One region of the Comamonas sp. w2-DMI genome, then DNA from elsewhere that is predicted to be linked to it. Evidence: riboswitches for the same ligand, from Rfam matches in the RefSeq annotation. Region 1 holds a riboswitch; the other holds the start of a gene.
What was found. Region 1 has a riboswitch for cobalamin ahead of V8Z74_RS05580 (TonB-dependent receptor domain-containing protein). Riboswitches for the same ligand answer to the same signal wherever they lie in the genome.
Positions count from the first base shown of each region.

Region 2: another riboswitch for cobalamin. It lies ahead of V8Z74_RS21090 (FecCD family ABC transporter permease); the one in region 1 lies ahead of V8Z74_RS05580 (TonB-dependent receptor domain-containing protein).

Region 1 covers NZ_JBANEL010000003.1:230,158-237,606, forward strand. Annotated here, with positions in the region: gene V8Z74_RS05565 (sensor domain-containing protein) at 1-1,973, shown strand, start outside; gene V8Z74_RS05570 (cell division protein ZapA) at 2,376-2,765, opposite strand; gene V8Z74_RS05575 (hypothetical protein) at 2,817-3,026, opposite strand; cobalamin riboswitch at 3,238-3,494, shown strand; gene V8Z74_RS05580 (TonB-dependent receptor domain-containing protein) at 3,574-5,490, shown strand; gene V8Z74_RS05585 (cobyrinic acid a,c-diamide synthase CobB) at 5,520-6,914, shown strand; partial or broken gene V8Z74_RS05590 (bifunctional adenosylcobinamide kinase/adenosylcobinamide-phosphate guanylyltransferase) at 6,960-7,449, shown strand, end outside.
Region 2 covers NZ_JBANEL010000025.1:58-7,506, reverse strand. Annotated here, with positions in the region: gene V8Z74_RS21110 (FAD-dependent monooxygenase) at 1-1,145, opposite strand, end outside; gene V8Z74_RS21105 (AraC family transcriptional regulator) at 1,287-2,255, shown strand; gene V8Z74_RS21100 (Bug family tripartite tricarboxylate transporter substrate binding protein) at 2,448-3,422, shown strand; gene V8Z74_RS21095 (ABC transporter ATP-binding protein) at 3,450-4,229, opposite strand; gene V8Z74_RS21090 (FecCD family ABC transporter permease) at 4,226-5,311, opposite strand; cobalamin riboswitch at 5,589-5,826, opposite strand; gene V8Z74_RS21085 (ABC transporter substrate-binding protein) at 5,970-6,878, shown strand; gene V8Z74_RS21080 (vWA domain-containing protein) at 6,927-7,217, opposite strand.

The DNA.
Region 1 (7,449 bases):
CCATCCTGGCCCATATGACGGCCCAGGTCGTCAATGGCGAGACGGAGTTCCGCAACCTGATCACGGCGCCCGAGCAGGCCATGATCGAAACCTCCGACGTGCTGGAGCTGGTCAACGGCACCGTGGTGGAGCGCCGCTCGGTGCCCCAGCTGTGCCGCGGCGTGCCGACCGGGCGCATCTATTCATTCAGGGACATCACCGATGCGGCGCAATCCGCGGCCGACTTGCGGCTGGCGGCGCGCGTGTTCGAGTCCAGCCTGGACGGCATCTTCATTGCCGATGCCGTCCACCGGATCGTGCGCACCAATCCCGCCTGCGTGCGCCTGCTGCAGGGCGTGCAGGCACAGGGCCAGACCGTGGCGGCATTGTTCGAATCGGACACCGGGCCCGTGGAAGCGCTGGGCGAATGGGCCCGTGCCAGATGGGAGCAGGGCGGCTTCTGGGAAGGCAATCTGTGGCTGAAGCTGGCCGACGGCCGGCGCTGCGCCGTCTGGCTGTCATGGGTGGCGCTGCGCGATGCGAGCGACGAAATCGTGCAGAGCATAGGCTTCATGCGCGACATGACGCAGCAGTACATGGACCAGCAGCGCATCGAGCAACTGGCCTATAGCGATCCGCTGACCGACCTGCCCAACCGGCTGGCCCTGTCCATGCGTGTCGAGGCTGCCATTGCCGAAGCCCGCATGACGGGCTCGGTGCTCAGCATCCTGTTCGTGGACCTGGACCGCTTCAAGATCATCAACGATTCGCTGGGCCACGAGTTCGGCGACCGCGTGCTCAGGCTGGTGGCCCAGCGCCTGAGTGCCCTCATGCGGGCCGAGGACATGCTGTGCCGCCTGGGCGGCGACGAGTTCGTGATTTGCCTGCAGGGCTGCGACGCGGAGCGGGCCGCGGCCGTGGCCGAGCGCATTCTGCGCGAGATGCAGCAGCCGTTCATGCTGGACGGCCTGGGCTTTTCCGTGCAGTGCAGCATCGGCGTGGCGCAGTTCCCCACCGACGGCCTGACGCTGGACGAGCTGATCCGCCAGGCAGATATCGCCATGTACCGGGTCAAGGAGCGCGGGCGCGGCAATTTCAGTTTCTACCAGCCGCAGATGAGCGCAGGCCTGCTGTCGCGCATGAAGCTGGAACATGCCATGCGCCAGGCGCTGGACAAGGGTCACATGGCGATCTACTACCAGCCGCAGGTGCATATCGAGACCGACCGCATCGTGGCGGCCGAAGCCCTGATGCGCTGGACCGACCCGGAATTCGGCGTGGTGTCGCCGGCCGTCTTCATTCCGCTGGCCGAGGAGTCGGGCTATATCGTGACGCTGGGAGCCTGGGTGCTCGAGCAATCGGTGCAGGAGGCGGCGCGCTGGTACTTCCAGGGCACGCCGCTCAAGGTCTCGGTCAATGTCTCGGCGCTGGAATTCAGGCAGCCCGACTTCGTCGAGCGCCTGCTGCAGGTCCTTCAGCGCAACGCGCTGCCGGCCCAGTGGCTGGAGCTGGAGCTGACGGAGAGCATTCTGCTGACCGATGCCCAGGAGATGGCGCTGCGCGTGCGGCAGATCGCCGAACTGGGCGTGGGCCTGGTGATCGACGACTTCGGTACGGGCTACTCCAGCATGGCCTATCTCAAGAAGCTGCCTATCTCCAAGATCAAGGTCGACCAGAGCTTTGTGCGCGGCCTGCCCGAGGATGAGGAAGATCGCGCCATCGTCGCGGCCGTCATCAGCATCGGCCAGGCGCTGGGCGTGGAAGTCGTGGCCGAAGGGGTGGAAACCGGCGAGCAGTGCGCGGCCATCTACAACATGCGGGGCAGCTATTTCCAGGGCTATCTGTGCGCGCCGGCGCTGCCGCCCGAGCAACTGCTGCAGCGCCTGAAGGCGCAGCATGAGCAGGGGGTGGGGGCCGTGGCCTACAGCCAGTCCCTGGAGTTGTCCATGGACGCGAATGCCGACGGCGCCGGAATGGCCGGGTCGCGTCAGTAGCGCAACAGCGCTCCGTGGCGCAGATGCATGAAAAAACCCGATGTGCGTTCGCACACCGGGTTGGAATGGGTGTCTGCAAGTATTCCACCGGACCGTCATCCTGAACCGGGGGTTCAGGGGGGCAAGGGCAGCCTGACGTTGGGTTCATCTGACGCGAGACGATCACGCTCACCAGGCAATGTACCAAGCCCGAGCTCAATGAGCATTGGTTCAAGGAAATATAAAGTCCGGCAGGCTTGCAGACGATGCCTATTTTAAAGCCTGTGCCGGCCGCTTCTCGGCTTTGCACCCATTTTTCCGCAGTGCTTTCAGTTTTTCACAAAACATGAACGGATAATCTGCCGGTTCGGGCAGGGCGTCTGCCTGGGCGCCCTGGCTGCTTGTCACTGCATCGCGCGAGGCCTACAGCAGCTTGGCGTCGCTTTCCAGTGCCTGGTCCAGGCGCAGCACCAGCTGCTCGGCCAGCGCCTGCTGGCGCTGTTGCTCGGCCAGGGCTTCGGGCGAGATCTCGGGCACCTGCGGTGCAGGCTGCTCTTCCTGGGCCATGGCCTGCATCTCCGCGTGGGCAGCCGCCATCTGGGCATGCTGGATGTCGCGGTCCAGCACATCGAAGGCCATGTTGAGCGCGGCCAGGACGGCGACGCGCTCGCGCGAGCGCACCTTGCCGCTGTCGCGGATGCGGGTCATGGCTTCATCCACGCGGCGCACGGCTTCCAGCACGCGCTCTTCTTGGCCATCGGGGCAGGTCAGCACATAGCTTTGCTGCAGGATCTGCACTTCAATCTGCTTCATGGGCGTTGGTGGCGGTGTCTGTGGCGATTGGGAGTGGGGAAGGTGACGGCGTCACTCCCCCTGGTTGGCGGGCAGGCGTTCGATCAGCGCATCCACGCGCGCGCGGGCCGCTTGCAGCCGCGAGCGCAGGGAATCGCGCTCCTGAGCCAGGGCGGCCACTTGTTCGGTGAGCAGCGCGTTGGTGCGCTGCAGTTCATCGTGGCGAACCAGCAAACGCTCTACGCGCTCCGCAATGAGATCGAGGGAGGACTGGTGGGTCATAGACTCTGCCATTGTAGGTCTTGCTGTCGGTAAGTATCCGATCAATTGATGCAGGAGTGGCGCACCTGTGCGAGGTGCAAGAGCACGGCACTTGGTTATTCGTGCGTGCTCTCCCAAAATCGTAGCGCGCTGCGCAAGTTCCATCTGGATAAAGGGCATTTTTAACGTAAATATTCGTCACACCGTTGACGGGCAGGGCGCTCCCGCCTCGCTACAATGCGCGGCTGTTGGTGCTCGGGGCTGCTTTTCTGCGGCTCCAGTTCAACGGGAAGCAGGGAGGTGATGGCCGCGGTACGCGGCCCGCCGTGCCTGCGCTGCCCCCGCAACGGTCAGCGAATGGATGGCAAAGCCGGCTCTACCGGCCGGCCCGTCCCCTTTTCCATCACGGCCACTGGCGCATGGCGCTGGGAAGGCCTGCAAAAGGACGATTCGCCCAGCCCGGATACCGGCCAACACCGTGGATGCATCCAGCCGCCCCGGCCATGCATCTGTTTTCCCTATTTGCCAGCGGGGAAGCTGGCACGGGTATTCCCATTTGTTGCTTTCAATGAGTCTGCAATCCTTGCCCGAGTGCGCGACCGCTGCACAGGCGGCCCCGGCTGCGCGCGCCCCTGCTGCTTTTTTCTTCCGTCCCTCCCTGCTGGCCGCTGCGGCGGCCTGCCTGGCTGCACCCGCGGTCTTGGCCCAGGGTGCCCAGGTGGTGGCGCTGACCGATACGGCTTCCATGGCCGAGACGGTGGTGACGGCCAACCGCATCGAGCAGCCCCTGTCCGATCTGGTGGCCGATATGTCCATCGTGGACCGCGAGACCATGGAAACCAGCGGCGCGGCCGGCGTGGCCGATGTGCTCTCGCGCCTGCCGGGCGTGCAGATGGTGCGCAACGGCGGCCCCGGCGCCTCCACCAGCCTCTATCTGCGCGGCGCGGACAACCGCTTCACGGCCGTCTATGTCGACGGCGTGCGCGTCGACTCCCAGTCCACGGGCGGCGCTTCGTGGCAGGCCATTCCGCTCGAAGCCATCGACCGCATCGAGGTGCTGCGCGGCCCCGCGGCGGCGGTGTACGGCTCGGATGCCATCGGCGGCGTGGTGCAGATCTTCACCAGGAAAGGCGAGGGCAAGCCCAGGCCCTATATCGGCATGGGCTGGGGCAGCCGCGGCACGGTCACGGCACAGACCGGCATCAGCGGTGGCCAGAACGGCTGGGACTACAGCCTGGGGGCATCGCACGCCGGCAGCAACGGCTTCAACGCACGCACCATCGCCACGGCCAACCCGGATGCGGACGGCTATCGCAACAACGCCTTCAACGCCCGCATCGGCTACCAGATCGCGCAGGGCCAGCGGATCGAGGCCACGGCGCTGGAGAGCTACATGAATTCCGGCTATGACGTCAGCAAGGCCGACGACCGCAGCATCAGCAAGATGCAGGCCCTGGGCCTGAACTGGCAGGCCCAGTGGAGCGATATCTACAGCACCCGGCTGCAATACACGCAATCGCGCGACTACTACGAGACCCGGCCCTCTCCTTACAAGACCGACACGCGCCTGCACAACTACCTGTTCCAGAACACCTGGAAGCTGGGTGCCCAGACGCTGACGGCCGCATTGGAGCGCCGCGAGGACAAGCTGGTCAATGGCGATATCGACCGCACGCGTTTCCAGAACGCGCTGTCGCTGGGCTATGGCCTGCATGTCGGCAAGCACACGCTGCAGCTCAACGCCCGCCATGACCGCGACAGCGAGTTCGGCGGCCACACCACGGGCAGCGCGGCCTACGGCTACGAGTTCCTGCCCCACTGGCGTGCCACGGCGTCCGCCGGCACGGCCTTCCGCGCACCCACGCTGTACCAGCGCTTCAGCATGTATGGCGACTCCGCGCTGCAACCCGAAAAAGGCCGCAACGTGGAGCTGGGCCTGAAGTGGGGCAAGGGCAGCGACAGCTTCTCGGCCACGGTCTACCGCAACAATGTGACCAACCTCATCAACTGGGCGGGCGGTACCGGCACCTGCGTAGGCAACGACGGCAGCCCCTTCGGCGGCTGCTATGCCAACGTGGGCAGGGCGCGCTACGAGGGCATCACGCTGGCCGGCACCACCAGGATGGGCCAGGTGAACCTGCAGGCCTCGGTCGATTTCCAGAATCCGCGCGATCTTGACACTGGCAAGCAACTGGCGCGCCGCGCCAAGCGCTATGCCAGCCTGTCCGCCGACACCATGGTGATGGGCTGGACGCTGGGCGCGCAGATGCAGGCCGCGGCCAGCCGTTTTGACGATGCGGCCAACAGGAACGTGCTGGGCGGCTACACCCTGTGGCATCTGACCGCGCAAAAGCAGCTGACCCGCGACTGGAGCCTGGTGGCGCGCATCAACAACCTCACCGACAAGCACTACGAGCTGGCGCGTACCTATGCCACGGAAGGGCGTAGCGGCTATGTCGGCGTGAAGTGGATGCCGGCCAACTAAGCGGTAGAGACCGGATGAGTGCTGCGCCCATGATGCAAACAACGCCTGCCGTGCGGCAATGCCCGGCGCTGCTGATCGCCTCCACGGCCTCGGGCCAGGGCAAGACCACGCTGACCGCGGCCCTGGCGCGGCTGCACAGCCGCCAGGGCCGCAAGGTGCGCGTGTTCAAGTGCGGGCCGGACTTTCTCGACCCCTACTGGCACGAGCTGGCCAGCGGCGCGCCCGTGCATTCGGTCGATCTGTGGATGACAGGCGAGGCCGATATCCATGCGCGGCTGCAGGCGGCGGCGCAGGAGGCCGACCTGATCCTGGTGGAGGGTGTGATGGGTCTGTTCGACGGCAGCCCCAGCGCGGCCGATCTGGCCCGCCTGCTGGGCCTGCCGGTGCTGGCCGTGGTCGATGCCTCGGCCATGGCGCGCACCTTCGGCGCCGTGGCCTACGGCCTGCAGCACTACCAGCCCGGCCTGCGCTGGGCCGGGCTGGTGGCCAACCGCGTGGCCAGCAGCCACCATGCCGATCTGCTGCGGCAAGGGCTGCGCGACCCTCAGGCCTGGCAGGGTGCTCTGGAGGGCATCACCCTGGAAGGCCCGCAGAAAAAGGCGGCCTTGCTGCCGGAGCGCCATCTGGGGCTGGTGGCCGCGCACGAACTGGGCGACGCCCTGCAGCGCCTGGACGCCGCAGCCGATGCCCTGGCCCGCACTCCGCTGGGCCAGCGGCCATGGAAGGCCGATGCGGGGCAGGCCAGCTGGCAGGACTGGGCGGTCGACCTTGCCTTGCCGTCGCAGGCTGCGGAGCAGCCGCCGGCCATCGCGCCCTGGCTGGCGGGCCGCACCATTGCGGTGGCGCGCGATGCGGCCTTTGCCTTTATCTACCCGGCCAACCTGGACTGCCTGCGCGCCATGGGCGCGCGCCTGGCATTTTTCTCGCCGCTGGCAGGCGACAGGCTTCCGTCCTGCGATGCGCTGTGGCTGCCGGGCGGCTACCCGGAGTTGCATGCTCCTGCATTGCAGGCCAACACCGGCTTGCGCGCGGATCTGGCCCAGCATATCGGTGCAGGCAGGCCGGTGTGGGCCGAGTGCGGCGGCATGCTGGCCCTGTGCGAATCCGTGACGGACACGGCGGGCCATACCCAGCGCCTGTGGGGCCTGCTGCCAGGGCAGGTGCATATGCAAAGCCGCCTTGCGGGCCTGGGCATGCAGCAGCTGGAGCTGCCCGGCGGGGTTCTGCGCGGGCATACTTTCCACTACAGCCGCCTGGAAACCGCAATGCAGCAGACAGGGCGCAGCAGCCGGCCCGGTGCCGCCGTGCAGGCCGACCGCGGCGAGGCCCTGTACCGGCACGGCAGCGTGCAAGCCAGCTATTTCCATGCCTGGTTTGCATCCTGCCCGCGTGCCGTTGCGCGCCTGCTGGGCGCAGCGGCCTGAGAATCCGTAGCCAACATGAATCAGCCGTCCTCATCATCAATCTCCATGCCGCGGACCGAACTCATCGTGGGCGGCCAGAAAAGCGGCAAGTCGCGCCGTGCCGAGCTGCTGGCCCGCGACTGGCTGGCCGGCGCTGCCGGCCGCGAAGCCGCCCTGGTGGCCACCGGCCAGGCCTGGGATGCGGAAATGCATGCGCGCATTGCCCGCCACCAGCGCGACCGGGCCGAGCGCGTGCCGGGCATGGCCACCATCGAGGAGCCGCGCGACCTGGCGGCCGTGCTGGCCGTGCACAGCGCGCCGCACCGCCTGCTGGTCGTCGACTGCCTGACGCTGTGGCTGACCAACTGGCTGATGCCGGCCATGAAGGAGCATGAGCAAAAAAAAGCCTCCAGTGCAGTCCTGGAAAGCGCAGGATGCTCTTTTTCTGAAAGCGCTTTCGCAGGCGCCGGGCCCGGTGATACTGGTCAGCAACGAGATCGGCCTGGGCGTGATTCCGCTGGGCGCCGACGTGCGTGCCTTTGTCGATGCGCTGGGC
Region 2 (7,449 bases), on a different contig from region 1:
GTCAAGGCCACCTTCCAGGCGTCATAGCCATAGACCCAGTCGGCATTGCCTCCGGCACGCAGCCAGTTGTTGCCCCGCGAGCCGACCTGGATCTGGCTGGTGCGCTGCTTGCGCATGGCCTCGTAGTTCTGCAAGGCTTGCGGCACGCCGTCGGCACCTGGCGCGGCATCGAGATTGCGGGCCAGCACCACCGCATCCTCGATCGCCATGCCGGCCCCCTGGGCCATGAAGGGCATCATGGGGTGGCTGGCATCGCCCAGCAGCGATACCCGGCCTTGCGACCAGCGCGGCAGCGGATCGCGCTCGTACAAAGCCGTCTTGAGCACGCTGTCGCATGCATCGAGCAAGGCCCGTGCATGGGGATGGAAGCCCGCATAGAAGCCGCGCAACTCGGCCACGCTGCCTTCGGTGGTCCAGGACTCCTCGTGCCAGGACTCCTGCGCCGTGGTTGCAAAGATGAAGGTATCGCGGCCCTGGTTGAGCGGAAAGGTCACGATCTGGCTGTCCGCAGTCGGCCCCCACCACTTGGTGAAGGCACCGATATCGGGAACATCGCGCACGCGCTCGGTGGGCACCACGGTGCGAAATGCCACCACGCCGGTAAAGCGCGGGCTTTCCGCGCCGAACAAGGCCGTGCGCACCACCGAGTGGATCCCGTCCGCCCCGATCAGCGCGTCCAGCCCGTCGGCCCGCGTGCCGTCGGCAAATTCAACGGAAACACCGGTGTCGGCTTGGGCAATCCGGGTTACACGCCTGGCGAACTTGACCTGCCCGGAGGGAAAGGCATCGGCCAGCGCCGCCAGCAGATCGGCGCGGTGGATAGTGAGCTGGGGTGCACCATATTGGCGCTCGGCCTCATCGCCCATGGTCAGGCGCGAAGTTTCCTCCCCGCTGTCCCAGGTGCGGCTGATGCGGTGCGTGGGGCGGGCAGCCGAAGCCCGTACCGCGGCCGGGATGCCTCCGCCCAGTCCATCCAGGGCGCGTACGGCATTGGGCGTCAGGTTGATGTCCGCACCCACGCGCAGGTATTGCCGGCTCTGCTCGAACACCGTCACCTCGTGCCCGCTGCGGTGCAGCGCATTGGCTGCAGCTAGGCCGCCGATGCCGCCTCCCACAATGCCTATTTTCAATCGTGTCTTGGCCATGCTCGCTCCTTGATATGGGTATGGATTGCTCTGGCCGGCTGCGCAGGCAGTCCGGCCCGGTGCCCGCCAGTGTCGGCAAAGCTGATCTCCACGTGAAGCGCAAAGCATCCATAAAATGGCACAAATCGTCCCGGATCCCCCATGAAGCAAAGCAGCGACCATTTGAGCGACGTGCTGGCCATCTGCCGGGCCGAACGAGCGGTGACGGCCAGCTTTTCATTGCGTGCACCCTGGGCTCTGGCGTCCGAAGGCGTGCCCGGGGCGATGGTCCGGATTGCCCAGGGGCAGCCCTACTGGCTGCAGGTGCAGGGCCAGGCGCCGCTGCAGGTCATGCCCGGCGATCTGGTGCTGCTGCCGCTGGGCAGCCCGCACGTGATCGCATCCGACCTGGCGCTGGCTCCGGTTCCGTTCGCCCGCATGATCGAACGCTTTGCGCAAGGTCCCAAGGATGAGAATCCGCTGACCTTCGAGCACGGCGGCAGCGGGCCTGCGACCCGCATCGACTCGGTACTGCTGTGGATATCGGCCCACGGCCGGCACACCATACTGAATCTGCTGCCGCCGCTGCTGCACATACCCGCCGCGCAGGCCGCCCCGCCGGCCATGCTGGGCAGCATGCTGCAGGCGCTGATAGAAGACTCGCTGGCGCGACGTGCGGGCTGGCGTCTCGCGGCAGCCCGCATGGGCGAACTGGTCCTGGTCCATGTGCTCAGCAACCATTTCGCCACGCAGCAGCACGGGCAGGGCTGGGTGCGCGGCCTGGCCGATGTGCAGATTGCCAGGGCCATGGCTGCCATTCATGGCCGCCCCCGCCATGAATGGAGCCTGCAGGCCCTGGCGCGGGAAGCCGCCATGTCGCGCTCGCGGTTTGCCGAGAAATTCAAGACGCTGGTGGGCGAATCGCCCATGGCCTACCTGCTGCAGCAGCGCATGGCGCATGCCGCACAGCAGCTCGAATCGGGCCTGCCGCTGGCGCAGGTCGCCGAGGATTGCGGCTACGAATCGGAGCGCGTGTTTGCCCGCGCCTTCAAGCGCTGGTGCGGCCTGCCGCCACGCGCCTACCAGCGCAGCACCCGGGCGCTCAGAGAGGAATTCGCCGCGCTGAGATGAAGCCCCCCGCCGCCGGGCCGCCCATTAGGCAAGACTACGTAGGTATTGGCCGCCTGCCGCCCTGCGCGCCTGGCGATTAACTTGCTCGGCTCGCAGGCGTGGCAGAAACGCCATGCCACTGCCCGGCCCTGCTTCAGGCAACGCTTCGGGCAACGATTTCCCTCGCTTCCACAGAATCCACAAGGAGACTTCATGCACCGCCGCCAGATTCTTGCTTCCCTTGCCGCGCTGGGTGCGTTCGCCGGCATGGCAAGCGCTTATGCCGAAACGGGCTTTCCGCAAAAACCCATCACCTTCGTCGTCCCCTACCTGGCCGGCGGCACGACCGATCTGGTGGCCCGTGTCGTGGGCGAGCACATGGCCCGCACGCTGGGCCAGCCCGTGGTGATCGAGAACCGGCCCGGCGCCGGCGGCAACATCGGCATGGATGCCGTGGCCAAGGCCAGGCCCGACGGCTACACCATAGGCTTCGGAGCCATCTCCACCAATGCACTCAACCCGCATATCTACCAATCGATGGCCTTCGATCCGCGCAAGGACTTCACTGCCATTTCCATGCTGGGCTACTCGACCATCGTGCTGGAGGTCGGCAGGAATTTCCCCGCCGGCAACGTGCAGGAGTTCATCGCCTACATCAAGGCCCATCCGGGCCAGCAGTACGGTACGGCCGGTGCCGGCACCAGCATGCATCTGGCCGGCGTGATGTTTGCCCAGATGGCAGGGCTGGACATGACGCATGTTCCCTACAAGGGCAGCGTACCGGGAATCACCGACATGCTGGGCGGCCATCTGCCCGCCATGTTCGACAATCTGCCGGCCTCGCTGCCGCATATCCAGGCAGGCAAGCTCAAGGCCCTGGCAGTGGCCGGCAGCGAGCGCAGCCCCTCGCTGCCCAATGTGCCGACCATCGCGGAAAGCGGCCTCAAGGGCTATGCGGTCGATCCTTGGTTCGGCGTCTACGGACCGGCCAAGGTGGACCCTGCCATCGTCGCCAGGCTCAATGCGGCCATCAACCGGGCACTGAGCGATCCGGCCGTCAAGGACAAGCTGGTGCAGGCCGGCTTCACGCCCAAGGGCTCCACGGCGCAGGATTTCGAGGCGTTGACGCAGTCCGAATACAGGCGGCTGGGCGATGCGGCACGCACGGCCCAGATGCAGGTCAACTGAGGGACCCGTCCCGCCTGCGGCACGTGTTCACAGCAGTTCGTCGGGCAGGAACTCGATCAGAGGCTTGCCGGTGCGTGGACTGGGCTGCACCAGGGCGCGCACGCCATAGACCTCGGCAATGGTGTCAGGCGTCAGCACCTGCGCCGGCGTGCCCCGGGCCACCAGGGCACCCTCCTTGAGCAGGTACAGCCGGTCGCAGTAGTGCGCGGCCAGCGGCAGCTCATGCAATGCGGCCAGCGTGGTCAGGCCCAGGCCGCGGATCAGGTTCAACAGCTCGAACTGGTGGCGCACGTCCAGATGGTTGGTGGGCTCGTCCAGCACCAGCAGCGGGGCTTGCTGGGCCAGGGCACGGGCCATGAGCACACGCTGTTTTTCCCCGCCCGACAGAGTGGAGAACAGGCGTTCGGCCAGCGCCAGGGCGTTCATGCGCCGCAGCGCCTGGTCCACGAGATGCAGGTCCTGCTCGCTGTCGCGCGCAAACGGCGACTGGTGCGGTATGCGGCCCATGAGCACCACGTCGCGCACGCGCATCTCGAATTCGCAGCCGTTTTCCTGCGCCAGCACCGCCATGGCCCGGGCATTGTCGCGCGCACCGGCCTGCCACACGTCGCGGCCGTCCACGCTCACCTGGCCGCTGACGGGGCGCAGCACCCGGTAGACCATGCGCAGCAATGTAGATTTGCCGCTGCCGTTGGGTCCCAGCAGCCCCACGAACTCCCCCGGGGCCACATGCAGGCTGACATCGCGCACGATATGCGCGGCGGCCGCCTGCCAGCACAGCCGCTGCGTGTGCAGTTCCACGGTCATGCGGGCCGCCTTTCACCGCCGCCCTGGCGGCACAGCATCCAGACGAAGAAAGGGCCGCCCAGCAGCGAGGTGATGACGCCCACTGGAACCTCCGCCGGCGCAAAGGCGATGCGCGACAGCACATCCACCCAGACCAGGAAGATCGCTCCGACCAGCGCCGCCACGGGCAGCACGCGGCGGTGCTCGGAGCCCACCAGCATGCGCGCCGCATGCGGCACCATCAGGCCGACAAAGCCTATGGGACCGCACACCGCCACCAAGGTGCCGGTCACCAGCGAAACCAGCAGGAACAGCCGGCGCCGCGTGCGTGTGGTGTCCACGCCCAGCGTGGCCGCGCTTTCCTCGCCGGCCAGCAATGCATTGAGCGCGCGCGCCTGGCCCAGCAGCAAGGCAATGCCGGCCAGCAGCAGAGCGGCAGGCAGGCCCAGTGCATCCCAGCGGGCGCCGGCCAGGCTGCCCAGCGTCCAGTTCAGCACGGAGCCGGCCAGTTCGCGCTGGCCGGCAGTGAGCACGATGAGGCTGGTCAGCCCGCCCAGGCAGTAGGCGATGGCCACGCCGCCCAGGATCAGCCGCGAAGCCAGAATCCGCCCGCTTGCGTGGGCCAGCAGGTAGACGGCCACACAGGCTGCCAGTGCGCCGCCGAAGGCACCCAGCGGCAGGGCCAGCTCGCCCGCAAAGGCCAGGGCACCAAAGGCCAGCACCGTGACGGCGCCGACCGAAGCGCCCGAGGAAACGCCCAGCAGATACGGATCGGCCAGCGGATTGCGCACCATGGCCTGCATGGCCACGCCGACCAGCGCCAGCCCCGCCCCGGCCAGTGCAGCCAGCAGCACGCGCGGCAGGCGTATGCGCCAGACGATCTGGTACTGCGCCGGGCTCCAGTCCCCTGCAGCGAGATCGAGCCCCAGCCGCCAGCCCAGCTCATGCAGCGCGATCTGCCATGCCTTGCAAGGTTCCACATGCGCAGGCCCCAGCGTGATGGACAGCGCCAACGACAGCAGCAGCAAGGCCAGCAGTGCCGCCAGCCAGCCGGCAAGCCGGCGGCGCTGCTGCCGGAATGCGGACATCGCGCCGGAGGTCATGGCATTCGCCCCCCCCGCGCAGCCGGATCCCCGCGCCGGGCATCCAACACGGCTGCCGCTGCCGTCCGCAGGGACCATGGTCCTTGGCATGGCAAGGGGTATGGCAGAAAGATGAAGCAATTCAAGATGGCCCATGGAGTCGGCCGCCTGCCTGCGGCTGGCGGACTCATGCTGCAGCACCGGGCACCGCCAGGGTCCCGCCGCCAAGCCTGCTGCCGCCACGCTGCGCCCCGCAGACGGTCGTTGCAATGCCGCAGGGCATGCTCTTATGCACATGCCACGCGGCGCCCAACAGGCCGGTATCCGGGCTGGCAGATGGCTGGGAGCCGCCGCTTCGCCTTCCCGATGCCATCGCGCGCCCGCCGGGCCACGTGGGACATCAGTGGCCGGCCCTTGCGTTGCAAGGCGCCCTGAAGCGGCTTTCTCTGCTTACCGTTGCGGGGGCAGCCAGGGCTTTGCACCCTGTTCCCGTTGAACCCGGGCATCGCCCGGGCACCTGTTGCATGCATGCCGAAACAGCGGCCCGTCCTGGACAAAGCCGCCGGCGTTCTGCAATGCGCCGCACAGTATAGGGCAGCAAGCCAGGCCGCCCGGCGGCTGCCGTCCCGACTTGCTGACATAGAATCCGGCCCTTCTCTCCTGAGCTTGCGGCTGCGACATGAGCGACTACCTCAAGGCCTTGGCACTGACCTCGGCCATTTCCCTGCTGGCGCAGCCCGTTCAAGCCGCCGCGCAGGGGGCCATTGAGCTGGTCGATGCCCGCCAGAAAGCCATCGCCCTGGCAGGGCCGGCACGCCGCATCGTTTCCCTGCAGCCGTCTTTTACCGAAGCCATCTGCGCGCTGGGCGGCTGCGATGCGCTGGTGGGCGTGGACCGGTATTCGACCTGGCCGCAGCAGGCCGCCGCCATCCCCAAGGTGGGCAGCTTGAGAGACCCCGATATCGAGCGCATCGTGGCGCTGCGCCCCGACGTGGTGCTGGCACGCCCCAACCACAAGGTGGACGAACGGCTGGAAAGCCTGGGCATCCCGGTGCTGACGCTCAATGCCCAGACCTATGACGACATGGCGCAGGAACTGGAGACCCTGGCCATGCTGCTGGGCCGGCCGGGCCGGGGCACCAGGCTGTGGCAGCAGACCCGCGACCGGATCGATGCGCTGCGACGCCAGGTGCCGCGCCAGTGGCAGGGCCGAAAGGTCTATTTCGAACTGCACAGCGGCATGGCCGCAGCGGGCGAGGCATCGTTCATCGGGCAGACCCTGCAAGGCCTGGGCCTGGTCAATATTGCGGGGCGGGATCTGCCCATGTATCCCAGGCTCAGCCCCGAGTACGTGGTGCGCGCCAATCCGGACGTGATCATCACCATGGCCGACATGCCGGTGCCGCCTCCCGCACGCCAGGGCTGGAGCCGCCTGCCGGCCCTGAAAGGCAATCGCTACTGCCGTATTCCCAATGCCGATTTCGAGGTGATGGTACGGCCCGGCCCGCGCATCGACGAGGCGGCCCGACAGATACTGCTATGCCTGCAGCAATTGCCGCCGCCCGGGACAGAATCATCAAAAAGATAGCTGCCTTCGCTTGTTACACCTGGGCTGCAGCCATATTTGGCCTGAAATTCACCAGGGCAGCCTCAGCCGCACGGCACAGCTCCAGGCATCCGCCAGGCGACCGGCGCCGCCAAAGGGCCGGCCGCCATGGGCAGCAGGCTCGCAATCGACCAGCACATGGGCCAGCGGGGGGGCACGCTCCCGCACCAGGGCCAGGACATCGGGGCTGCGGAAATCGCTGAGCACCCAGAGTTGGGGCTGCATCTCGGGCCACCGGGCCAGCATCTGCCATGCTGCCTGGAAGGCCTGGGCCAGGGGCGTGCCGCCCCCCCCCGGGCAGCGGGTCGATCCATTCCGCATTCCAGCGCGGCGCCCGGCGCGGCGGCAGCCGCCATTGCACCTGGCCCGCGCCGAAGCACAGCAGCGCCACGGGCATGCGCTGCAGATAGGCCCGGCACAGCCATTGCAGCAGCAACCCCTTGGCGCGAGCGAAGGCGCCGCTGTCCAACATCGAGGCCGAGCAGTCGAGCGCAAACACCTGCAGCCCCTGGGGCTGGCCCAGGCCCTGGCGCCAGCGCAGGTGCCCGGCCGC